Regions from separate parts of the Rhodococcus sp. PBTS 1 genome, predicted to be linked through region 4. Evidence: predicted binding sites of a transcription regulator. Region 4 holds the regulator's gene; each other region holds the start of a gene.
The links. The regulator LexA, encoded in region 4, represses DNA repair genes until DNA is damaged. The targets are predictions, from matches to a motif close to CGAACANNTGTTCG.

Region 1 (6,007 bases), 760 kb from region 4:
CATGCTGGCGGGACGCCGATCGATGAACATCACCAATGCCGCGTCGGTGGTGGTCTACGAGGCGTGGCGCCAGCTCGGGTTCGAGGGCAGCGTCTGAGCGAGCCGGCTCAGGAGCGGCGGGCGCGGCGGCGGCGACGCAGCCGGAGCACTCCGATCACGAGCCCGACGACTACCGCGACGAGCACCACCCACGGCACCGCGGCGACGAGGAACAACCCCACCGCGGTGAGAGACCGTAGAAGAGCGTCCCAGCCGTCGGCGAAGGCGCCGCCGATGCCACCGCGGCTCGCGGTGTCGGTCTCGGTGATCTGCACCGATACGGCGGCGAGGTCGATCCGCTCCCGCAGGGACTGCTGCTGACCGCGCAGACTGTCCAACTCGCCCTGCCGGTCCGCGAGGGCCGTCTCGGCGGCGAGCAGGTCGGCGGTCGACGACGCGGTCGCGAGGAGGTCGCGCAGTCGGGTCACGGTGGCGTCGAGAGCGGCGATGCGGGCGTCGACGTCGATCACCTGGTCGGTGACGTCCGTCCGGTCCACGCCGACGGCGGTGACGCGGCCGATCGTGCCGAACTCGTCGAGAGCGGCGTCCACCTCGGCGGCCGGGACTCGGAGCGTCAGGGATGCGGAGGCGGGTCCGTCGTCCACCGACGGTGAGTCGGTGCGTGAGTCGACCCGGCCGCCGCGCTGCTCGGCGAGGTCCTGTGCGCGGTCCGCCGCGGCGATCGGATCGTCGGCGACGAGGGAGACGGTGGCGTTCACGACGTCCTCGCGGGTCGAGGGGACCTGCGAGCGCGCGGGGGCGGCCTCCGACAACGCGATGCCGGAGTCGGCGCCCGGGGCGGTGACGGCACTCGCGTCGCGCGATTCTCCGCCCGGCCCGAGTTCCGCGGCCCGCGTGGCACATCCGGCCGCCGTCAGCACACCCGCGATGCACAGGACGGCCAGGAAACTGCGCAGGATCGCCGGTCTCGGGAGCGCGGTTCTCATGGGCGCATCGTAGGCACGAGATCGGGCTCCGGGGACGATCCGCGCCCCGGCTCAGCGGAAGTCACGACTACGCAGCAACACCCGGAGGTCGAGGGGCTCGAGCTTGTCCGCCACCAGGGTGACCACACCCTCGGCGTTCTGCACGATGCCGCGGACGTAGAGCGCCTGCGAGAGCTGCGCGGCCTGTTTGTACTTGTGCCACACCCCCACCGAGCAGACCACGTTGATCATGCCGGTCTCGTCCTCGAGGTTGACGAACGTGACTCCGGCGGCCGTCGCCGGACGTTGCCGGTGCGTGACGGCTCCGGCCACCAGGACCCGGTCCCCGTCCGTCACCGACAGGAGGCGGTTCGCCGGGACCACCTGCAACTCGTCCAGCCGCTCCCGGAGGAACTGCGTGGGGTAGCTGTCCGGGGAGACGCCGGTGGCCCAGATGTCGGCAGCGGCGAGTTCCCAGGCGCTCATGCCGGGCAGCGACGGCGCTCGGATCGACGCCCCCACGGCGGGCAGGCGATCGGGACGCTCCGCGGCGGCGGCACCCGCGGCCCACAGCGCCTCCCGGCGGGTGATGCCGAAACACGCCAACGCCCCGGCCGTGGCGAGCGATTCCGCCTGGGCCACCGTCAGTTCCACCCGGCCGGTGAGGTCGAGCAGCGTGCGGAACTGCCCCTCGGCCCGAGCCGCGACGATCTTCTCGGCCAGGTCGGTGCCGATGCCTCGCACCTCGGCCAGACCGAGCCGGACGTCGAGGCCCGCGTTCTCGACGGTGGCGTGCGCGAGCGAGGCTCGCACGTCCGGGCCGTGCACCACCACACCGTGCCGGCGTGCGTCGGCCACCAGGGACTGCGGTGAGTAGAAGCCCATCGGCTGCGCCCGCAGCAGTCCCGCGCAGAACGCCGCCGGGTGATGGAGCTTGAACCACGACGAATAGAACACCAGCGACGCGAAGCTCTGCGAATGACTCTCGGGGAACCCGAAGTTGGCGAAGGCGTAGAGCTTGTCGAAGATGCGGTCCGCCTTGGGTCCGGTGATGCCGTGCAGGTCGCGCATGCCGGTGTAGAACCGCTCCCGCATCCGGTCCATCTTCTCCGGGCTGCGCTTGGACCCCATGGCGCGGCGCAGCTGATCGGCCTCGGTGGCGGAGAACCCCGCCACGTCGACGGCCATCTGCATCAACTGTTCCTGGAACAGCGGAACCCCGAGCGTGCGTTCGAGGGCGCGTTCGAGCGACGGGTGGTCGAACGTCACGGGCTCGAGCCCGTTCCGGCGCCGGACGTACGGGTGCACCGAGTGGCCCTGGATGGGACCGGGACGGATCAGCGCGACCTCCACCACCAGGTCGTAGAACTCCCGCGGCTTCAGCCGGGGCAGGGTGGCCATCTGCGCCCGCGATTCCACCTGGAACACCCCCACCGAGTCCGCCCGCTGGAGCATCTCGTACACCGCCGCCTCACCGAGGTCGAGCTCGGCGAGGTCCACGTGAATCCCCTTGTGCTCCTTCACCAGGTCGATCATGTAGTGCAGCGCGGAGAGCATGCCGAGACCGAGCATGTCGAACTTCACCAGGCCGACGGCGGCGCAGTCGTCCTTGTCCCACTGCAGGACCGTCCGACCCGCCATGCGCGCCCACTCGACCGGGCACACGTCGGCGATGGGGCGGTCGCAGATCACCATGCCGCCGGAATGGATGCCGAGATGACGAGGGAAGTTCTCGATCTGCGCCGCCAGCTCGAGGACGGGAACGGGGATGGTCGTCTCCCGCGACTCGGCGTCGAGGTCGGTCGCTCCCACGCCGGACCATCGGGTGATCTGCTTGCTCCACGCATCCTGCTGTCCCTGCGAGGCACCCAGCGCTCGCGCCATGTCCCGCACCGAGGACTTGCCTCGGTAGGTGATGACGTTGGCCACCTGCGCCGCGTAATCCCGGCCGTACTTGGCGTAGACGTGCTGGATGGCCTCCTCGCGGCGATCGGACTCGATGTCGACGTCGATGTCCGGTGGCCCGTCGCGTTCCACGGAAAGGAAGCGCTCGAACAGTAGGCCGTTGCGCACCGGGTCGACGTGCGTGATCCCGATGGCGTAGCAGACGGCGGAGTTGGCGGCCGATCCTCGTCCCTGGCACAGGATGTCGGCCCGCTTGCAGAACGCCACGATGTCGTGGACCACGAGGAAGTAACCGGGGAAGTTCAGCTGCTCGACGACCGTGAGCTCGTGTTCGATCTGGGCGTAGGCGGCCGGGTCCTCCTCCGGCGTGCCGTAGCGCCGCGCCGCGCCGCGGTAGGTCAGCTCGCGCAGCCACGAGATCTCGGTGTGGCCGTCCGGCACGTCGAACGGCGGCAGCTGCGGCGCGATGAGGTGCAGATCGAACGCGCACTCCTCCCCCAGTGCCGCCGCGCCGGACACGGCCGTCGGATACGGGGCGAACATCCGGTCCATCTCCGCTCCCGACCGCAGGTGCGCGCCCCCGAGTGGCGGCAGCCATCCCGATGCCTCGTCCAGGCTGCGCCGGGCACGCACCGCCGCCATCGCCATGGCCAATCGGCGGCGGTCCGGGCGGGCGAAGTGCGCGGCCGTGGTGGCGACGACGCCCAGCCCGTACCGGGCCGCGAGGCCGGCCAGCGCGTCGTTGCGCTCGTCGTCCTCCGGAACGCCCTGCGTGGTGAGCTCGACACTCACCCGGTCCGAGCCGAACCGGTCGATCAGATCCCGCAGCGCGGCGTCGGCCCCGGCGAGGCCGTCGCGGGCCAGGCCCGCACGGACACTGCCCTTGCGGCATCCCGTGAGGATCTGCCAGTGACCACCGGCGGCCTCGGTGAGCGCGTCGAGGCTGTACTGCGGGCGTCCCTTCTCTCCGCCCGCGAGATGCGCGGCGGCGATCTGCCGGGACAGCCGCCGGTACCCCTCCTGCCCGCGGGCGAGCACCAGCAGGTGGACGCCGTCGGGATCGACGGTGCCCGCTCTCGACTCCGCCGGGCCCGGGACCCCGGACAGCGCGCCGGACCCCGAGACGGAGTCACCGGCGAGGGACAGCTCGGACCCGAACACCGTCTTCATGCCGAGTTCCTTCGCCGCCTCGGCGAAGCGCACCACTCCGTACATGCCGTCGTGATCGGTCAGAGCGATGGCGCTCAAGCCGAGACGAACGGCCTCCTCGACCATCTCCTCCGGTTGCGAGGCGCCGTCGAGGAAGCTGAAGGACGAGTGCGCGTGCAGTTCCGCGTACGGCACCGCCGCGGCCGGGCGGCGCACCTCGCCCTCGTACGGCGAGCGCTTGCGGGACCACGCGGGGCTGTCCCCGCCGTCGCCCACGAGAGGATCGACCACCCTCGAACGTGGTTGGGGACGGCCGGAGAGCAGCCGTTCCATCTCCGTCCAGGTGGGCGGGCCGTCGTTCCATCCCACGTCTGCCCTCCCGTCTCCCCGCGTATCGCGTCCGGCACCGATTCGAACACGTGTTCGTATCGAGGACACCATTGCAGCACGGCCCACCGACACGTCGCAAACCCCGTTTCGCAACAGGACGAAACGGGCACAGAGGCACGATGGCCACCACCCCGAAGACCCCGACGGCAATGGTGTTCGCACCGTCGCCCCTGTTGACGATCACCCTCGACACCGCGCCGGGGGGCAACACCGAACTGCACGTCCACGCCGGCGGTCAGGGCCATTGGATCGCTCGCATGGCCGCCAACCTCGGTCTCGACGTCACCCTCACCGGCGCCTTCGGCGGCGAGAGCGGCGGCGTGCTGCGTGACCTGATCGCGCGGGAGAACATCACGGTCCGCGCCGTCGACCTCGGCACCGAATCCGGCTCCTACGTGCACGATCGCCGCGACGGGGAGCGTACGGAGATCGCGACCATCGACCCGCCGCCGCTCGCTCGGCACGCGCTCGACGACCTCTTCGGCCTCGCCCTCGAATGCGGCGCCGGTGCCGACATCGCCCTCCTCGGCGGCCCACACACCGACCGGGTCGTCCCGCCCGACTTCTACCGACGCCTCTGCAGCGACCTCCGCTCGCTCGGCACACCGGTGGTCGCCGACCTCTCCGGGGACACCGCCACCGCCGCCCTCGCCGGCGGTCTCACCGTGCTGAAGATGAGCCACGAGGATCTGATCGAGGACGGCCGGGCCGACTCCGAGGACCCCGACGATCTCGTCGGGGCCATGCGGTCCCTGCACGAGGAGGGCGCGGAGACCGTCGTCCTCTCGCGTGCCGCCGAACCGGCCCTCGCCCTCGTCGACGGCACGGTGTTCGAGGTGATCACCCCGCCGCTGGAGCAGACGGACCACCACGGCGCCGGCGATTCCATGAGCGCGGGCATCGCCACCGGCCTGGCGCACGGCGCCTCGATGGAGGAGGCACTGCGGCTCGGCGGCGCCGCCGGAACCGCGAACGTGACGCGGCGCGGACTGGGTACAGGACAGCGTGGACTGGTCGACACGGTCGCGCGATCGGTCGAGGTGCGACCGTTCCGACCGTGACGAGAACCGACGAGCCGACCGGGAGGTCACCGTGCGTGCCCTGATCACCAACGACGACGGCGTGTCGAGCCGCGGGATCGCCGTCCTGACGCGGGTGGCTCTCGCCGCCGGACTCGACGTCGTCGTCGCCGCACCGCACGAGGAACGCAGCGGCGCGTCCGCCGCCCTGTCCGGCCTCGAGGACGGCGGCCGGCTCCGCAGCACGCGCACCGCCGTCGACGATCTGGACGTCGACGCCTTCGCGGTGCACGCCTCCCCCGCCCTCATCGCCTTCGTCGCCTCGCGCGGCGCGTTCGGTCCGCGGCCCGACGTCGTGCTTTCCGGTATCAATCACGGTCCCAACACCGGGTCGGCGGTCCTGCACTCCGGCACCGTGGGCGCGGCGCTGACCGCCGTCACCCACGGCATCCCCGGTCTCGCGGTCTCGCTGGCCGGGTCGCCGGGCCGTGCGCAGGCCGACCCCCGGGACGACCCTCGGGTCGGCACGGACGCGTCCGGCCGATCCTGGGACACCGCAGCCGACGTCGCCGCCCGCGC
Region 2 (6,007 bases), 300 kb from region 4:
TCGGCGTGCCCACCCAGGCCGAGAGTGGCGTCGAGGTAGACGGGGTCACGGTCGCCCGCGGCGGCGAAGGCCGGTCCGAGCAACTCGTCGGCGCGGTGGAGTCGGACGGGAACGTGAGAGAAGGGGGACGGGGACCCCTGCTGCTCCACCATCTCGATCTCCCGCCGTGTCTCGCCGTGGTCTGCAGTCGTGTCGGTTGCGGTCGGTCTCGCGGTCCGTGGGGAGCGAATGCGCGCGAGGTCCCTGTCCGATCAGGCACCTGGCGTCGGGGAAGTACGTCAGGGTCCTGGTCCGGTACTTGGCGTCGGGGAAGTACGTCAAGGCCCGGTTCGGGCAGAGGCCACGCGGCACTCGCGTCGGCCACGGTCGGCTACAACATTCCTTCGAGCGATTCGTCCACTGCTTGCGAGAAATCTTCTTCGTGCTCCCGGGAGTAGGCCTCCCAGGACGCGGCGTCCCAGAGTTCGAGATAGTCCATCGAACCGATCACGACGCAGTCCTTGGAGAGGTTCGCGTACTCCCGGTGAGCGGGGCCGATGGTGATCCGGCCCTGTCCGTCGGGGTGCTGCTCGTCCGTCCCGGCCGCCAGGTTGCGGATGTACGCCCGCGCCCGCGGATTCGACCGCGACGCCGCCGCCAATCGCTCCGCACGCTCGGCGAACACCGCACGGGGGTAGATGGCCAGGCTGTGATCCTGCCCCTTGCTCACCATCACCCCTCCTGCCAACTCGTCTCGGAACTTCGCCGGCAACGTGAGCCGGAACTTGTCGTCGAGCTTGGGCGTGTAGGTACCGAGGAACACCCGGCACCTCCCGCTCGCGTCCGTCGCGGCTTGCTCTCTCCGCTGACGGCCACATTACCCCACTTTCCCCCACTTTCAATCACTTCGCCCCCTCGGAGTGGTGACATGTCATCGAAAGACCTGGTCGCACGCGGTGAGTTCTCGTGCGTGACGACGAGACCGGACGGCGGGCCCTGGTTCCGCGACGCTGCTTCGGCCGACGAACAGCGCAGCTCGAGGCGCTTTCTCGTGTGCGAGTGGAGGAAAGTGGGGGCCCGGACGACGTTCGCCGGCTTCGGTGGGGCGTCGTGGGGCGGCGCAGGTGCGCCGGCACCCCGAGCCCGGCACCCGCACGAGTTTTGCCACACGATCCGCCTCGACACTGCGGATCCGCGGATCTGCCCCGGATCCCGTGGGAAAACTCGCACCCTCGAGCCCCGGTGGGATGCGGTGCGGCGGCGGGCACGCACGAAAACGCCGAATGCGGCGCCTCGTGACGAGGCGCCGCATTCGGCGTGAAGATCAGGGAGTCAGCGTGGACGCCGACCCGTGTCGGTCAGCCCTGGTCGAAGCGGCGTCGGAAACGTTCCTCCATCCGAGCCGAGAAGCCGGGACGCTTCGCGCCCCGCTGGCCCGACGTGCCGCGCGTGGCGGGGCCGGAGCGACGGGACGAGGACGGCGGTCCCGACGGCTCTGCACCGCCGTCGGCATCCGCCTCGGCGGTGGGCGCGCCGGGTTTGCGAACGAGCAGGAGAACACCCGCGCCGAACATGACCGCGAAGCCCACCAGGCTGATGATGGGGAACCCACCGGGCTTGACGGGAAGCGCGACGCCGGCGATCAGCAGAACCAGACCGACGACGAAGAGCGCGATGGCTTGGAAGCGGCGGCGAGTCGACGCCGCTCGGATACGTCCGCCGCGCACGGTGGACGCGAACTTGGGGTCCTCGGCATAGAGAGCGCTCTCGATCTGGTCGAGCATGCGCTGCTCGTGCTCGGAGAGTGGCACGGTACCTCCCCCGGCACTGGATGGGCTCTCACTCCCGGCCAGAAGTGAGAGGCGGCCGATCGGTCCGGCCACCTGCTGACGATGATACGAGCAGATTCGGTGGCGTACCACCTCGCTGCCACACCAGTATGCGGAAAAATCGGGCGGCGTGGTGGAGCCTCGTCCTACGCGGACTGCGGGACCGCCTCCGACGACGCCGTCAGCAGGTCCTCGACCCGGTGGAGAAAGCGTCCGACCTGGGTGAAGAACTCGTCGGCCTCGGCCGAGTCCATCCGGTCGCCGGACCCCGCCTCGATCGCCGCTCTAACCGACGAGTGGGCCGAGAAGTACGCCGCCCAGTCCGAGAACTCCGGCGCCGCCGACTGCATCCGCACCCAGGCACTGCGCGGCGTACCGCGCTTCGGCGTCGGGTCCACCACGTCGAGCAGGGCACCGGCACCCCGCAAGGCGGCCACGTACGCCTCGAGAAAGCGATCGGCGGCGGTCGGTGCACCCGCCGCAGTCGCGAGCAATGCATCCGCCCGCCGCAGCAACGCCGCCGAGCGCGGCGGCGGACCCGCCGGTGCCGCGGGTGCTGCCGGAGCACCGAAGGGCAGAACCGTGCCGCGAGCGCCGCGGGTGCTCCCGGGAGCGAAACCTGTCGCCATGGGTGGAACCTCCTCGTGTGCTCGATGCTGTGTGCTCGATGCCGTGTGCTCGGTGCCGTGCGTGTGCCGTCACCACATGTCAACCACTGCCCCGGGGGACTGCGCATTCCGCTCCGACCACCGGTGCGAAGAAGATCACGCAGGTCCGACACGAACGGCCGGGGTGACGACGCCCGGCCGGGTCCGTCCCGTACCGTCGAACGTGTGTTCGATCTCGACAGTACCGCTCGTCACGCCGACGCGCCAGGGTTCGTCGGATGGGTACCGTGACCGTCGTGCCCGCATCCGCCGGGAGCGGAGACGTCACTCTGCTCGACCTCGACCCGCAGCAGATGCGTGCGCGGCTGACCGAGGCACTCGCGGTGTACGTCGACGCCATGGGCTATCCGCCGGGAACGGACCTGCACCGCGCCCCGATGTGGTCCGAGCACATCCTGCGGCCGGGATGGCGTGCCGTCGGCGCACTGCAGGGCGACCACATCGTCGGCATCGCCTACTGCTACCGCGGCGATCACGGCCAGTGGTGGCATCGCCAGGTCCGCGACGGAATGCGCCGGGCCGGGTGGAGCCCGGACCGCGCGGAACTCGTTCTCGCGGACTACGTCGAGCTCACCGAGCTGCACGTCAGCCCCGGTGTGCAGGGCGCCGGCATCGGCGGCCGACTACTGGAGGCCCTGCTGGCCGGGCGGAGCGAGCAACGCGTGCTGCTCTCGACTCCCGAGGTCCACGCCGAGGACAACCGCGCGTGGCGTCTCTACCGTCGCGCGGGTTTCACCGACGTGCTGCGCCGCTTCCGATTCGCGGGCGATTCCCGACCCTTCGCCGTCCTCGGCCGCGAACTACCCCTGGACACGTCACCGTCGGACCACCCTCGTCCGGCCGGACACCCCACCTCCGCCGTCACCGCCACCCCCACCACCGCGACCCCCACCACCGCGACCCCCACCACCGAGGAGCCGACCACGTGATCGACGCCGCCGTCATCGGATCGGGACACAACGCTCTCGTCTCCGCCGCCTACCTCACCGAGGCGGGGTGGTCGGTCCGAGTTCTCGAGCGGGACACCGTCGTCGGCGGCGCGGCCTCCACCGTGGAGCGCTTCCCCGGCCACAAGGTCGACCGCGGGTCGTCCGCGCACATCATGGTGCGGCAGACCGGGATCATCGAGGAACTGCGTCTGGCCGAGCACGGCCTGCGCTACCTGGACTGCGATCCCTGGGCGTTCGCTCCCCCACCTCCCGGCACGGACGAGCCGGGCATCGTGTTCTCGGTGGACCTCGACGCCACGTGTGCGTCGATCGAGGCGGCCTGCGGACGTCGGGACGCGGACGCGTACCGGCGCTTCGTCACGGTGTGGGGCCCGCGCAGCGCCCGGGTCATGCGCTCGTTCGGCGCGCCGCCCACCGGGCGTGCGTTCTTCTCCTCGTTCTGGGGGATGGACGCCAAGGACGGCCCGGCGGCGCTCTCGCGCGAGTTCCTCGCCTCCGGCGACGCGCTGCTCGACCGGTGGTTCGACAGCGAGCGACTCAAGGCCGCTCTCGCCTGGTTCGGGGCGCAGTCCGGTCCGCCGATGTCCGAACCGGGCACGGCCCCGATGGTCGCGTTCAACACACTGATGCACACCACCCCGCCCGGTCGCGCGGTCGGCGGCAGTGGCGCACTCTCCGTCGCCCTCGCGACCAAGATCGAGGCCGACGGCGGCACCGTCACCCTCGGCGACGCCGTCACCTCGGTGAGTCGACGAGGCGAGGGATGGTCGGTGCGCACCGCGAGCGGCGAGGAGGTCCGGGCCCGCACCGTGATCGCCGGGTGCCACGTCCTGACCACCCTGGACCTGCTCGACGCCGGCGGATTCGACACGGCGACCACCGCGTCGTGGCGACGGCAGATCGACGTGGGCCCGGGTATCGGCATGGTGGTCCGGGCGTCGACGTCCGCCCTGCCGCAGTACCCGAACACCGACGTCGCGGACTCCTCGCACGGGTTGCAGCTGCTGGTGCACGACCGCGCCCAGCTGCGTCGGGCCCACGGTGCCGCGTCGGCCGGTGACCTGCCCCCCGCACCGGTCGTGCTGGCCATGAGCTTCAGCGCGGTGGACCCCTCGATCGCCGCACCCGGCGAGCACCAGGTCTCCCTGTGGTCCCAGTGGCACCCCTACCGCCTGGCCGACGGACGCTCGTGGCGCGGCGGATCGCCCGAGGTCGCCGAGCTCGAGGGCGACCGCATCGTCGCCGAGGTGGATCGCTACGCCCCCGGTTTCGCCGACTCCGTCCTGCGCCGCCACACGCAGTCGCCGTGGGACCTCGAACAGGAACTCGGACTGATCGGCGGCAACGTCATGCACGTGGAGATGTCGCTGCACCAGATGATGATGTGGCGGCCGATGCCCGCGCTGGCGGGCATGACCGTGCCGGGCGCGCCGTCCTTCTTCCTCACCGGCGCCTCGACCCACCCGGGTGGCGGTGTGTCCGGGGCGTCCGGCCGCAGCGCGGCGCGCCTGGCCCTGGCCGACCGGGCCGGATCGCCCGTGCGACGCCTCGCCTCCCGCCTCGGCGCGATGGTGGGCCGGTGAGGTGACCACCGCGTTGCGGACCCCGCCGGTGGCCCTCGGCTTCGCGGTGGCGGCCGTCCTGGCCCAGATCGCCTACCCGCTCGCGTCGGGCTCGGTGAAGGACGCCATCACGTTCGCCGTGGTGGCCCTCCTCGCCGCGGCGTGCGTCGCGCACGCCACCCGGTCCCGCGGCGGCGGATGGGCCGTCGCGATGGTGGTGATCACGGCCGGCATCGGTCTGACCGCCGAGATCGTCGGCACGCGCACGGGCATGCCGTTCGGGTGCTACTCCTACGCGCAGGATCGGATCGGACCCTCGATCGCCCACGTCCCGGTGGTGGTGCCGTTCGCCTGGACAGCGGGCCTGTATCCGGTGTGGACGGCGGCCACGGTGATCACCGAGCGCGCTCGGGCCGGCGCGGCGACGCGCATCGGCCTGACGACGGTGGGCGTGGTCGGCTGGGACCTCTACCTCGACCCGCAGATGGTCGCCGACGGCCAGTGGACCTGGTGCAGCGCCTTCTCCGGGCTGCCGGGACTGCCCGGTATCCCCTGGACCAACTACGTCGGATGGTTGCTCGTCGCCTTCTGCATGGCGGTGGCCATGGAGCTGCTCGGGCGCGCACGGTCCGAGCGGCCCGATGTCTCGCGCTCGGTTCCGCTCGCGCTCTTCCTGTGGACCTGGCTCGGGTCCGCCGTGGCCCACGCCGTGTTCCTCCCCGACCTCGGCTGGTCCGCCCTGTACGGCCTGGTCGCCATGGGTGTCGTCGGCGTGCCCTTCCTGCTGGCGGTACGCCGGCGCGACGCCGCGGCGACCCGTCCGCGTGTCGATCGACCCGTGCACTGACGGCGGCCGGTCGGCTGGCACCATGACCGCTGTGGTCACGCCAGCCGAACCTCGCTCCCGCCATCCCGATCGTCGTCGGACGACGCGCCGCCTCGCCGTCGTGACCGTGCTCGCGCTCGCCGCCGTCCTGCTGTCCGGGTGTCTGCGCGCCCAGGTGTCCATGGGCGTGTCC
Region 3 (6,007 bases), 1.4 Mb from region 4:
CGTTCACCGGTGGGGTTGTGTGCAACCCCGCGCAACGTGAACGTAATGAACAGATTCGTGACTGGGATCACGCGGTGCACCACAGTTCTCTGCAGACCGCGTGACTCACCTCACGCCTCGATTCTAAGGACGAGAACATGACCACCACGCACGACGTCGAACCCGCCTCGCCGACTCCGCCGCCGAAGAAGAAGCGAGACAAGACCCACTGGCTCTACAGCGCCGTGATCGTCGCCGTCGTCGGCGGTGTGATCTTCGGCCTCGTCGCCCCGGACACCGCGTCCGAGTTCGGTGTCCTCGGCACCATGTTCGTCTCGCTGATCAAGATGATGATCAGCCCCGTCATCTTCTGCACCATTGTGCTCGGCATCGGCTCGGTGAAGGCAGCCGCCAGCGTCGGCAAGGTCGGCGGCATGGCGCTCGGCTACTTCATCGCGATGTCCACCTTCGCCCTGGCCATCGGCATGGTGGTCGGCAACTTGATCCAGCCCGGCAACGGCCTGAACATCCAGTCGGACAGCGCCGCCGTCGACAAGCTCGTCGGCCAGGCCGAGGGCGCCGGCGGCACCATGGACTTCATCCAGAGCATCATCCCGACCTCGCTGCTCTCGTCGCTCACCGCGGGCAGCGTGCTGCAGACGCTCTTCGTCGCACTGCTCGTCGGCTTCGGTCTGCAGGCCATGGGCAAGCAGGGCGAGGGCATCCTCAAGGGCATCGGCTCGATCCAGAAGCTCGTCTTCCGCATCCTCGCCGGCATCCTGTGGCTCGCCCCGATCGGCGCCTTCGGTGCCATCGCCAAGGTGGTCGGGGACACCGGCATCGACGCGGTCATCCAGCTCGCCACCCTGATGCTGGCCTTCTACCTGACCTGCACCATCTTCGTCTTCGGCATCCTCGGCACGATCCTGCGCTTCGTCTCCGGCGTCTCGATCTTCAAGCTCTGCAAGTACCTGGGCCGCGAGTACCTGCTCATCGTCGCCACCTCGTCGTCCGAGTCGGCTCTGCCCCGCCTCATCGCCAAGATGGAGCACGTCGGTGTCCAGCGTCAGACCGTCGGCGTCGTCGTCCCCACCGGGTACTCGTTCAACCTGGACGGCACCGCGATCTACCTGACGATGGCGTCGATCTTCATCGCCGACGCCATGGGCAGCCCGCTCTCCATCGGCGAGCAGGTCTCGCTGCTGCTGTTCATGATCATCGCCTCGAAGGGTGCAGCCGGCGTCTCCGGTGCCGGCCTGGCCACCCTGGCCGGCGGCCTGCAGAGCCACCGCCCCGAGCTCCTCGACGGCATCGGCCTGATCGTCGGTATCGACCGGTTCATGTCCGAGGCTCGCGCCGTCACCAACTTCTCCGGCAACGCTGTCGCCACGATGCTGGTGGGCACCTGGACCAAGACCATCGACAACGCTCGGGTCAAGGACGTGCTCGACGGCAAGCTCCCGTTCGACGAGACCACGATGGTCGACGACGGACACGGCGAAGCCCGCGACCCGGAGACCAAGCCGGACCTGGTCAAGAGCTAGGTCCACCGCCCGGCCACGAGCCGGGACCGCACCGAACCACGGCGGGTGCACCCTCGATCGGAGGGTGCACCCGCCGTTTCCACGTTCGGCGTGGTGGCCCCAACCCCTCAGAACGGGGGTGGGGTGTCGTCGGGTGGGTGGTGCTTCATCGCGTTGCGGAGGCGGTTGCGGTTCCGTTCCTGTCGGCGGCGGGCGTGTTTCTGCTCGGTGCGTGGGGCGGGTCGGAAGCGTTCTGCCGGTGTCGGTCTCGGTCTGTGTCCGGTTTCGGTGGGTGGGTCGCCGAAGACGATGGCGTCCAGTCCGGGGTGGACGTCGTGCCCGGTGAACGCCGGCCCGAGGACGGTGCGCCCGTCGGGGATGGTGATGGTGCGGATCAGCCGACTCGGGTCGGCGGGGTCGGGGTACTGGTCGTCGACGAAGTCGGCGAACGTCTTGAGCAGGTGATGGAAGCGGCATTTGGCGCCGAGTCCGGTCGCGCTGGTACGCCCGCCCCGCTCGGGGTGGGTGTGGTCGTATTCGGTGATGTGGTCGAGGTCGCCGTCCCACGCTGGTCGGTTGCAGCCGGGCCAGGTGCAGAACAGATCGCGGGCACGGATGTACGCCTCCAGGGCTGCGGAGGGCCGGTAGGGGTTCGACGGTTGCGTTGCCGGCAGTGGGGTGTCGGTGCCGTCACCCAACGGCCGGATGATCGTGCTGGGGTCGGCGGCGAGGTCGCGGACGTGGGCGCCGGAGACGATGCCGATGCCGGCCAGGAATCCGACGCCGTCGACGAAGTCCATGCCCATGGGTTCCTCGCACCCGCGGGTGTGGTCCTCCGCATCGTCGGCGGCGTCCGCATCGCAGGTATGAGCAGGGACGGCGGCGGTCTCATCAGCGTCCGCGGAGACGTCGACGCGATCCAGTGACACCGACGGCGCCGCAACCGTTTCCGTAGCAACGGGTTCCGACGCGGACGGTTCCGTGGCAGCAGCGGGTTCTGTCCCGGACGTTTTAGGCGCGACCGACTCGGCCGAGGCGGAGCCCGTAGCAACGGGTTTCGACACAATCGGTTCGGCCGCGACCGACTCGGCCGAGGTCGGGCTCGCTACGGGATCGCCCTCGACCGCTGCGTGGTCCACACCCGGTCGGGGGAGGTGTTGCGGTGACCGGCACACCCGCTCGTTCTCGGGGGCGGGGACGGGGCCGGTGAGGGTGGTGGTGTCGGTGACGAGGTGGATCACGATGCGGGGCGCGGTCGCCGCGAATGTGGTGAGGTCGATGTTCTTGTAGCGGCAGTCGGTGATGGGGCGGTCACAGTTGCAGCCGAATCCGGTTTGAGTGATCAACGCGTAATGCGCATCGGAGGCCCGCGCGGCCTTGGATCGGGTGTCCTTCGGGCACACCTGCGCGGCCAACCTCGTCACGGACGCGTGGAGCGCGACGATGTCCTCCGCCGGCCGGGTGTCCGTCGCCGACGCCAAGCCGTCACGGCCGATCTCGACGGTGAACTCCCGATTCCGCTTCGCCTTCTCCCGCCGGGCGCGGACGGCATCGGGATCACGGCGGTCGACCATCATGTCGACCATGGCCTCCATCCGCGCCGGCGACCATGACCCCGCTCTGCGGAGAGCACGGGCGATGTCGGCGTCCACCAACGCCGCGTAGCACTGCCCTTCGATCAGTTCGGTGCGGGAGACGATGGTGCGAATGTGGTGCGGGGTGACGACCCCGTCCCGCAAACATTCCGCCACGAGAGGGAGCCGGTCGCGGAGGGCGACGGCGTCGGTGAGCAGGGTGCGGGCGGCGCCCTGCGTGATCGACATGGTGGTGGCGATGGTGGCGGCGCAGCGGGTGTGCGCATCGAGCTCACGCCGGTCCTCGTCCTCGAAAGGCTCCACCAACTCCGCGTGCATCGACGCAGCGAGTTGGTATTCGAACCACTTCAGGTACGCGACCCCGGCGGCGGCGTGGACGAGCCCGTCCAGCGCTTGCGAGGAGGGGAGGTCGGTGGTGGCGGGCAGGCCGAGCGCGATGTGGTCCAACGCAGCCCACGGCGTCGCACCTGCCCCCACCTGCGTCGTGACCATGTTCTCGACCCCCCAGTCGCTCGTATGTTCGAGCGTACCGGGACCCACCGACACGGTCCATGACACGCACGCACGAATCGACGGCCCGCCAGGGTCTGCGGCACCACCCGGTCGTCCCGGGGGTTACTCATCGGTACTGTGACCGCATGACAGAACTGCAGAACATCGGCATCACCACCCTGGGTGGGGCGCCGACGTCGCTCGACGAGTACAGCGGCCGAGCGGTGCTCGTGGTCAACGTGGCATCGAAGTGCGGCCTGACGCCGCAGTACACCGCCCTTGAGAAGCTGGCGAAGGACTACTCCGACCGCGGCCTTTCGGTCGTGGGTTTCCCGTGCAACCAGTTCGGCGGCCAGGAGCCCGGCTCGGCGGAGGAGATCGAGACCTTCTGCTCGACCACCTACGGCGTGACCTTCCCGCTGATGGAGAAGATCGACGTCAACGGGGAGAACCGGCACCCCGTCTACGAGCATCTGGTGCAGACACCGGACGCCGACGGCGAGGCCGGCGACGTCCAGTGGAACTTCGAGAAGTTCCTGGTCTCGCCGGAGGGCGAAGTAGTGGCCCGCTTCCGTCCCCGCACGGAGCCGGACGCCCCCGAGGTGCTGGCCGCGATCGACAAGGTGCTCCCGGTCCCGACGCTCTGACCGGCGCCGACGTCCTCCCGGCGTTCGTCGGGAGTTCACGCGTGAGACGAACCGTCGTACACCTCGGTGTGCGACGGTTTTCTCATGACCGCACGTCTGATCGTGTCCGTCTCCGGAATCCGTGACGAGACCTGCGACGCCGCCGCCGAGTTCGCCGCCGAGATGGACCGTCGCAACCTGTCCCTCTCGCTGCTCGTGGCGCCGCGCCTCAAGGACAAGTACCGGCTGACTCGCGACCCCGAGACGCAGGACTGGCTCCGGGCCCGACGCGAGCACGGTGATGCGATCGTGTTGCACGGGTACGACCAGGCAGCGACCAAGCGTCGTCGCGCCGAATTCGCCGTCCTTCCCGCGCACGAGGCAGGCCTTCGTCTGCGGGCTGCCGACCGCGTCATGGAGGAGATCGGCCTGCGCACCCGCGCCTTCGCCCCGCCGCGGTGGGTCGCCTCGCCCGGTGCGATCTCCGCACTCCCGGCGGTCGGATTCCGCCTGTACGCGGGCCTGACCGGAATCTCCGACCTCGACCGCGGCACCGTGGTGCGCAGCCGCGTGTTCGGCATCGGGGAGGGATTCGGCGCCGGGTCCGGTGGCTACGTGTGGGAGCCGGGAACGTCCGAGCCGTGGTGGTGCCGCGCCCTCGTGATGGGTGCGGGCCGGGTCGCGCGTCGTGGCGGCGTGGTGCGACTGTCCGTCAGCGCCAAGCAACTCGGCCGGCCAGGCCCCAGGACCGCGATGCTCGACGCCGTGGACCTCGCGTGCTTCCACGGCGCCGAATCCGCTCGCTACGAATGGATCTCGCGGACCCGGTCGTCGGCCGCCTGACCGAGAACTACCGCGTGCGCCGCACGGCTGTCTTTATCGCGTGCGACGCACGGCTGTCATCACCGCGTGCGCCGCACGGCCACCAGAATCTCGTCGTCCACGTGATGCCCACCCGCTCCGGCGGGCGGTGCGGGACGGGGCCTGGTCTCGTCGACCCGGATCTCCCACTCGGCCGGGTCGAGGACGGCGCCCACCTCGCTGGGTGACCAGAAGTCCGTCGGCTCGAAGCCGATCCACGAATGACCCTGTACGCGAGCGTGACTCACCATGAGCAGCGTGCCGCCCGGCGCGACGGTCGCGGCCAGCCTACGCACCGCGTCGTCTCCGTCGGAGCGGAGAATGCCGAAGTAGTGCATCGTCACCAGGTCGAACGACTCCTCGGGCAGCGGATCGTGCACCAGGTCGCGGGTCTCCCAGGTGACGGAATCGTCGAGGTCTCGCGCCCGGTCCACCGCCACCGCCGAGATGTCCACACCCGTTGTCTCCCAGCCCTGCTGGGCCAACCACACGGCGTCGGCACCTTCGCCGCAGCCGACGTCCAGAGCCCTCCCCGGTGTCAGCGGCGCGGCCACCAGGGTCAACGGCGGGTTGGGATTTCCGCTCCATCGACGGTCCGATTCGCGGTAGAGCTCGTCCCAGAACGCCCCGTCGAGCGTCGGCCTCTCGCCGCTGCGGGCGACCGCGGCGTCCGTCTCCTCCATCACGAGTTCGAGGTTGGTGTGCGCACCGACCAACGAGCCCTGCGCCGTCGCGGCGATCACGGTGGCCGACGGGTCGGACACGTTGCCCGCCACGCGAACTCCGGGGACGGACGTCGCACCCGTCGGATCCGCCTCGATCACCTCGCCGAGACCCATCGTGTGGGGAACCGCGTGCAGGCCGAGCGAGGCGAGCAGTTCGCTCCGGGCGCTGAAGCGCAGCCCCACGGCGAGCGCGTCGAGAGGAACGA
Region 4 (6,007 bases):
TGTCGCACCGAGTTCCTGCACTACCTGCGCATTCGCGAGTGGCAGGACCTGCACGGCCAGCTCCGGCAGATCGCCCGCGGCATGGGGTGGACCGTGCCCGATCACGACGCGCACACCCCGGCGTCGGACGCCACGATCCATCAGGCGCTGCTGTCGGGCCTGTTGTCGCACATCGGATTACGGGAGGGCGACAAGCGCGACTTCCTCGGGGCACGCGGCTCGACCTTCGCGATCTTCCCCGGCTCGTCGCTGTCGAAGAAGCCACCGCGGTGGGTGATGGCGGCCGAGCTGGTGGAGACCAGCCGGCTCTGGGCGCGCATGGCCGCGCGCATCGAGCCCGAGTGGGCGGAGAAACTCGCCCCCCACCTGCTCAAGCGGCAGTACTCCGAACCGCACTGGTCAACCAAACGCGAAGCCGCCGTCGCCTACGAGCGGGTGACGCTCTACGGCGTACCGCTGGTGGCCAAGCGGCCGGTGTCCTACGGGTCGATCGACGCGGAGGTCTCTCGCGACCTGTTCCTGCGTCACGCCCTGGTCCAGGGCGAGTGGCGCACGCACCACCGCTTCTTCCACCATAACCAGCAATTACGTAGCGACGCCGAGGAATTGGAGTCGCGTGCCCGACGCCGCGACATCGTGGTCGACGACGACGCCCTGTACGCGTTCTACGACGAGCGCGTGCCCGCCGACGTGGTCTCGGCGCGTCACTTCGATCGGTGGTGGAAGAAGGCGTCCCGCGCGACGCCGGACCTGCTCGACTTCGACCGCGCGACCGTCGTCACTCCGGCTGCCGCCGCGGTCACCGGCGGCGACTTCCCCGACGCGTGGCGCCAGGGCGAGCGGCAGTTCCCGTTGACCTATCAGTTCGAGCCGGGCCGAGACGACGACGGCGTGACCGTCCACATCCCGGTCGACCAGTTGCCGCAGGTCGCCGACGTCGGCTTCGACTGGCTGGTCCCCGGCATGCGCCTCGATCTCGTCACCGCACTGATCAAGACGCTGCCGAAGGACCTGCGCCGCACCGTGGTTCCCGCGCCCGATCACGCCGCGGCCGCCGTCGCCGCCATGCGACCTCGCACCGAACCGCTCACGACGGCGCTCTCGCGCGAGCTCACCCGCATGGGTGGTGTCCCGATCGCGGCCGAGGACTTCTCCCCCGACGCGCTGCCCCGGCACCTGCGCATGACGTTCCGGATCGTCGACGGCACCACCGAGCTGGGTCGCGGACCGTCGTTGTCGGCGTTGAAGGCCAGGCTGGGACGCGCCGCGGCCACCGCCGTGTCGGCGGCGGCCAAGGACACCGAAAAGGGCCCCGTCCGCCGGTGGACGTCCGAGACGATCGGCACTCTCGAGCCGACGGTGACCCGCACCGTGCAGGGCCGCGCCGTCACCGGCTACCCGGCGCTGGTGGCCGAGAGCGGTGGTGTGGCCGTCCGCGTGCTCGGGTCGGCGGCCGAACAGCGTGCGGCCATGCGGGAGGGGACGCGGCGGCTGCTGCTCGACGCGATCCCGGTCTCGACAAAGTCCCTCCTGGCCGGTCGCTCACCGGCGGCGCGGCTGCACCTCGGCCAGAACCCGCACGGCAGCATCGAGGCCCTGCTCGACGACTGTCGCGCGTTGGCCGTCGACGATCTGATGTCCGCGCACGGCGGTCCCGTGTCCTCGCCGGACGCGTTCGCCGCCCTCGAGTCGGCCGTCCGCCGTGACCTCGCGTCACGGACGGCCGCGGTCCTGCGGCTGGTCGAACCCGTCCTCGCGGCGGCCACAGCGGTCCGACTGGCACTCGAGGAATCGAGCGGCGACCCTGCCGAGGACGTGCGGGCGCAACTGGACGCCCTGATCTTCCCTGGCTTCGTCTTCGAGACGGGCACGGCGCACCTGCCCCATCTGCCGCGCTACCTCGAGGCTGCGCGGCGTCGGCTGGACGCGTTGCCGTCGAGCGCGACCCGAGACGCTGCGGGTATGGACGCCCTCGATCGTGTCTACGCCGCGTACGACGCACTTCTCCAAAGCCTGCCGTCGGCCCGCCGATCCGGTGACGACGTGCGGGAGATCGCGTGGATGATCGAGGAACTGCGGGTCAACCTGTTCGCGCAGGCCCTCGGCACTGCCTACCCGGTGTCCGAGAAACGGGTCCTGAAAGCAATCGACGCCGTGCGCACGGCGCGGCGCTGACGTCGGCTCAGGCCGTGCTCGACACCGTGTCCTCGCCCCGCTGATGCCGGCGAAGTTCGTCGATCTCGCGTTCGAAGTCCTCGGCGCTGCTGAACGAGCGGTAGACCGACGCGAAACGCAGGTAGGCCACCTCGTCCAGGTCGCGCAGCGGACCGAGGATGGCGAGTCCGACCTCGTTGCTGGGGATCTCCGCGGAGCCAGAGGCGCGGACGGTGTCCTCGACCTGCTGCGCGAGGAGGACGAGAGCATCGTTGTCGACGTCGCGGCCCTGGCACGCGCGACGCACACCCTTGATCACCTTGTCACGACTGAAGGGTTCGCTGACGCCGCTCCGCTTGACCACGGACAGCACCGCCGTCTCGACGGTGGTGAACCGGCGACCGCACTCGGGACACGACCGCCGACGGCGGATCGCCTGCCCCTCGTCCGCCTCACGAGAATCGACCACGCGCGAGTCGGGGTGACGGCAGAACGGGCAGTGCATGTGGCGGTGACCCCTCGGTGCTCACGGGACGATTCCGTTCCGTACGGACGGTGCGACGTCGTCGCCGACGCCGCGCACCAGCCTACCGAGGGCCGTGCCACGATCGATCAGCGCGGGGACACGCCGAGGTCGAGTTGCTCCACGACGGTCGGCTGCGGCGGAACGTCGGCGGCCCGCAGGTTGGCCACTCCGACGAGCCCGAGGGCCGTTGCCGCTGTGACCAGAACCACAGCGGCGACCGACGCGAGACCCCGGACCGGCCGAGACACGTGCGGTGCACGCGACACCCCGACCGAGTGGCCGACGTACTCGACCGCGCCGGCGTGCGGGCGACGCACGTCGCGCGAGACGGCACGACGGCGTACGGGAGCAGACCGACGCGGCGCGGGGGCCGCGGCGCGCTCGGCCGTGGCCACGGAACCCCAGTAGGACTCGTCGTCGCAGGTCCAGCGATCGACGGACGGGCGAGAGGTCGCTCCGACTCGAGCGCCGCGAACGGTCTGCAGTTCGGTACTGATCACGACAACCACTCCTCGTGGGTAGGCGGTGGTCCCCCGGCGAGCAGAACACCCACCGGCGTTCGGCCATTCCGTTCGACCACGCGTTCGAAGGAACGCATGTTCGATGTATAGCAGGGCGGTCCGACACAGTCCACGAAATCGCGACACGGATCGAACAGGTGTTTGATCACCGATCGAATCCGGTCTAACTTCTACTCACGACGTCGCATCGGACACCGGGGCACCAGACGCCCCATCCGCACCACCGTCCGGCGCGCCCAGCAGCACCCGCCCGCCCCGGGCCGGCCACCGATGGAGGTTCACAGCATGACCGACGAGAGCTCGTCCGCCACGAGTACCGATTCCGGCCTGACCGAGCGGCAACGTCGCGTTCTCGAGGTCATCCGGGCCTCCGTCACCGAGCGTGGTTACCCGCCGAGCATCCGCGAGATCGGCGACGCCGTGGGCCTGACCTCGACCTCCTCGGTCGCGCACCAACTACGGACGCTCGAGAAGAAGGGCTTCCTGCGCCGCGACCCGAACCGGCCCCGCGCGGTCGACGTCCGCCTGCCGGGCGAGAACGGACGGCCGGACGAGGTGGCCTCGACGGGCGACGCCCCCACCGTCGAGCCCGCCGCCCGCGACGCCGGCGCCGAGTCGGACGCCCTGCCCGCGCCCACCTTCGTCCCGGTTCTCGGGCGCATCGCAGCCGGCGGTCCCATCCTGGCCGAGCAAGCCGTCGAAGAGGTGTTCCCCCTCCCGCGCGAACTGGTCGGCTCCGGTTCGCTCTTCTTGCTGCGGGTGGTCGGCGAGTCCATGATCGACGCGGCGATCTGCGACGGTGACTGGGTGGTCGTCCGGCAGCAGAACGTCGCGGACAACGGAGACATCGTCGCCGCCATGATCGACGGCGAGGCCACGGTCAAGACGTTCAAGCGCACCGGCGGCGACGTGTGGCTGCTCCCCCACAACCCGCTCTTCGAACCCATTCCCGGCAACGACGCCGTGATCCTCGGCAAGGTCGTCACCGTGATGCGCAAGCTCTGATCGTCCCCCGACGACGGCGAGAGCCGGCACCGTTCTCGGTGCCGGCTCTCGTCGTTCGTCCGCGAGGGTCAGAGATCCAGGCCCCGCCCGATGATCTCCTTCATGATCTCCGTGGTGCCGCCGTAGATGGTCTGCACGCGAGAGTCCATGTACGCCTTGGCGATCGGGTATTCCTTCATGTAGCCGTATCCACCGTGGAGCTGCAGGCACCGGTCGATGATCTTGACCTGGTTCTCCGTGGTCCACCACTTGGCCATAGCGGCTTCCTGCACGGTGAGCTCGCCCGCGTTGAGCTGCTCGATGTACTTGTCCACCATGATGCGGACAGCAGTGGCCTCGGTGGCGCACTCGGCCAGGACGAACCGGGTGTTCTGGAACTTCCCGATCGGCTTGCCGAAAGCCTTGCGGTCCTTGCAGTACTGCACCGTCATCTCGATCGAGCGCTCGATGGCAGCGGCCGCGACCACGGCGATGGACAGCCGCTCCTGCGGAAGGTTCTGCATGAGGTAGATGAAGCCCATCCCCTCCTCGCCCAGCATGTTCGCCGCCGGCACCCGGACGTCGGTGAAGCTGAGCTCGGCCGTGTCCTGGGCCTTCATGCCGATCTTGTCGAGGTTGCGGCCCCGCTCGAACCCGGGCATGTCGCGCTCGACGCCGAAGATGCTGAATCCCTGGGCGCCCTTCTCGGGATCGGTGCAGGCCACGACGAGGACCAGGTCGGCGTTGATGCCGTTGGTGATGAACGTCTTCGAGCCGTTGAGCACCCAGTCGTCACCGTCGCGGACGGCGCGCGTCTTGATGCCCTGCAGGTCGCTGCCGGTGCCGGGCTCGGTCATCGCGATGGCGGTGATGAGCTCGCCCGAGCAGAATCCGGGCAGCCAGCGCTGCTTCTGCTCCTCGTTGGTGAGCTCGATCAGGTAGGGCGCGACGACGTCGTTGTGCAGGGTGAACCCGATGCCGCTGTAGCCGCCGAACGTGGTCTCCTCGGTGACGATCGCGTTGTAGCGGAAGTCCTTCACGCCGCCGCCGCCGTACTCCTCCGGCACGGCCATGCCCAGGAAGCCCTGCTTGCCGGCCTCGACCCACACGCCGCGGTCGACGATGTTCTGCTCTTCCCACTCCGCGTGATGCGGTGCGACGTGCTGCTCGAGGAACTTCTTGTACGAGCTGCGGAACAGATCGTGCTCGGGCTCGAACAACGTGCGCTTCATGACTCTCCTCGTGTGACGTGAGTTACCACTTCACGGTAGGTCGGAGCACGAAGGGCGTCGATGACCTGTGCGAGCGCGTTCGGTGACCACCGCCGACCGGATCGTGTGCAGATATCGGCGTCCAGCGCGGATTACTGCACACGATTCTCGCGGCGGACGGCTCGATTGTGCCGGGCGTGCAGGACCACGTCGGGCAGGACGACCGGAGCCGCCGCGAGAAGGAACCACCACGACCCGGTCGCCCGAACGAGCCCGCCCGCGGCGACGGCGGCACACGACCCCGCCGCACTCTGCACCAGGTCGCGATCGCGGCGCCTGACCGGTGGCTCACGCCACCACGGCACCCGCCGCCCGGCGTTCTCCCGCAGCACCCGACGCGCCCCGACGACGCTCAGCATCAGGCCGACGACCATCGCCCCGACCCCGAGGATCAGTCCGACCGCAGTCGGACCGAGCCACGCGAGCCCGACGATCGCGACCGGGACGACGGCGGACAGGGCGGATTTCCACGCCGGCGTCGACGGCCATTCCTCGGGCGCGACGCTCACCGGACGCATCGGGTCGAGCCCGGAGAGACCGATCCGTTCCGA

Region 1: A3Q40_RS10610 (error-prone DNA polymerase) is a predicted target of LexA. The motif match lies at 4,432-4,445, and genes of this name have one in related genera.
Region 2: A3Q40_RS05900 (SAV_6107 family HEPN domain-containing protein) is a predicted target of LexA. The motif match lies at 2,635-2,648, and genes of this name have one in related genera.
Region 3: A3Q40_RS13945 (HNH endonuclease signature motif containing protein) is a predicted target of LexA. The motif match lies at 3,607-3,620, and genes of this name have one in related genera.

What each region holds. Positions count from the first base shown of each region.
Region 1 covers NZ_CP015219.1:2,362,962-2,368,968, forward strand. The annotation lists gene A3Q40_RS10600 (tRNA (cytidine(34)-2'-O)-methyltransferase) at 1-97, shown strand, start outside; gene A3Q40_RS10605 (DUF4349 domain-containing protein) at 108-986, opposite strand; gene A3Q40_RS10610 (error-prone DNA polymerase) at 1,038-4,388, opposite strand; gene A3Q40_RS10615 (1-phosphofructokinase family hexose kinase) at 4,529-5,470, shown strand; gene surE (5'/3'-nucleotidase SurE) at 5,502-6,007, shown strand, end outside.
Region 2 covers NZ_CP015219.1:1,306,757-1,312,763, reverse strand. The annotation lists gene rsmH (16S rRNA (cytosine(1402)-N(4))-methyltransferase RsmH) at 1-152, opposite strand, end outside; gene mraZ (division/cell wall cluster transcriptional repressor MraZ) at 371-802, opposite strand; gene A3Q40_RS05905 (DUF3040 domain-containing protein) at 1,338-1,790, opposite strand; gene A3Q40_RS05900 (SAV_6107 family HEPN domain-containing protein) at 1,955-2,437, opposite strand; gene A3Q40_RS20160 (GNAT family N-acetyltransferase) at 2,695-3,405, shown strand; gene A3Q40_RS05890 (phytoene desaturase family protein) at 3,402-5,009, shown strand; gene A3Q40_RS05885 (carotenoid biosynthesis protein) at 5,011-5,835, shown strand; gene A3Q40_RS05880 (LppM family (lipo)protein) at 5,858-6,007, shown strand, end outside.
Region 3 covers NZ_CP015219.1:3,050,429-3,056,435, reverse strand. The annotation lists gene A3Q40_RS13950 (cation:dicarboxylate symporter family transporter) at 138-1,523, shown strand; gene A3Q40_RS13945 (HNH endonuclease signature motif containing protein) at 1,631-3,589, opposite strand; gene A3Q40_RS13940 (glutathione peroxidase) at 3,736-4,236, shown strand; gene A3Q40_RS13935 (DUF2334 domain-containing protein) at 4,321-5,058, shown strand; gene A3Q40_RS13930 (FAD-dependent oxidoreductase) at 5,118-6,007, opposite strand, start outside.
Region 4 covers NZ_CP015219.1:1,603,289-1,609,295, reverse strand. The annotation lists gene hrpA (ATP-dependent RNA helicase HrpA) at 1-2,175, shown strand, start outside; gene nrdR (transcriptional regulator NrdR) at 2,183-2,659, opposite strand; gene A3Q40_RS07295 (hypothetical protein) at 2,767-3,180, opposite strand; gene lexA (transcriptional repressor LexA) at 3,487-4,206, shown strand; gene A3Q40_RS07285 (acyl-CoA dehydrogenase family protein) at 4,275-5,417, opposite strand; gene A3Q40_RS07280 (hypothetical protein) at 5,549-5,965, opposite strand.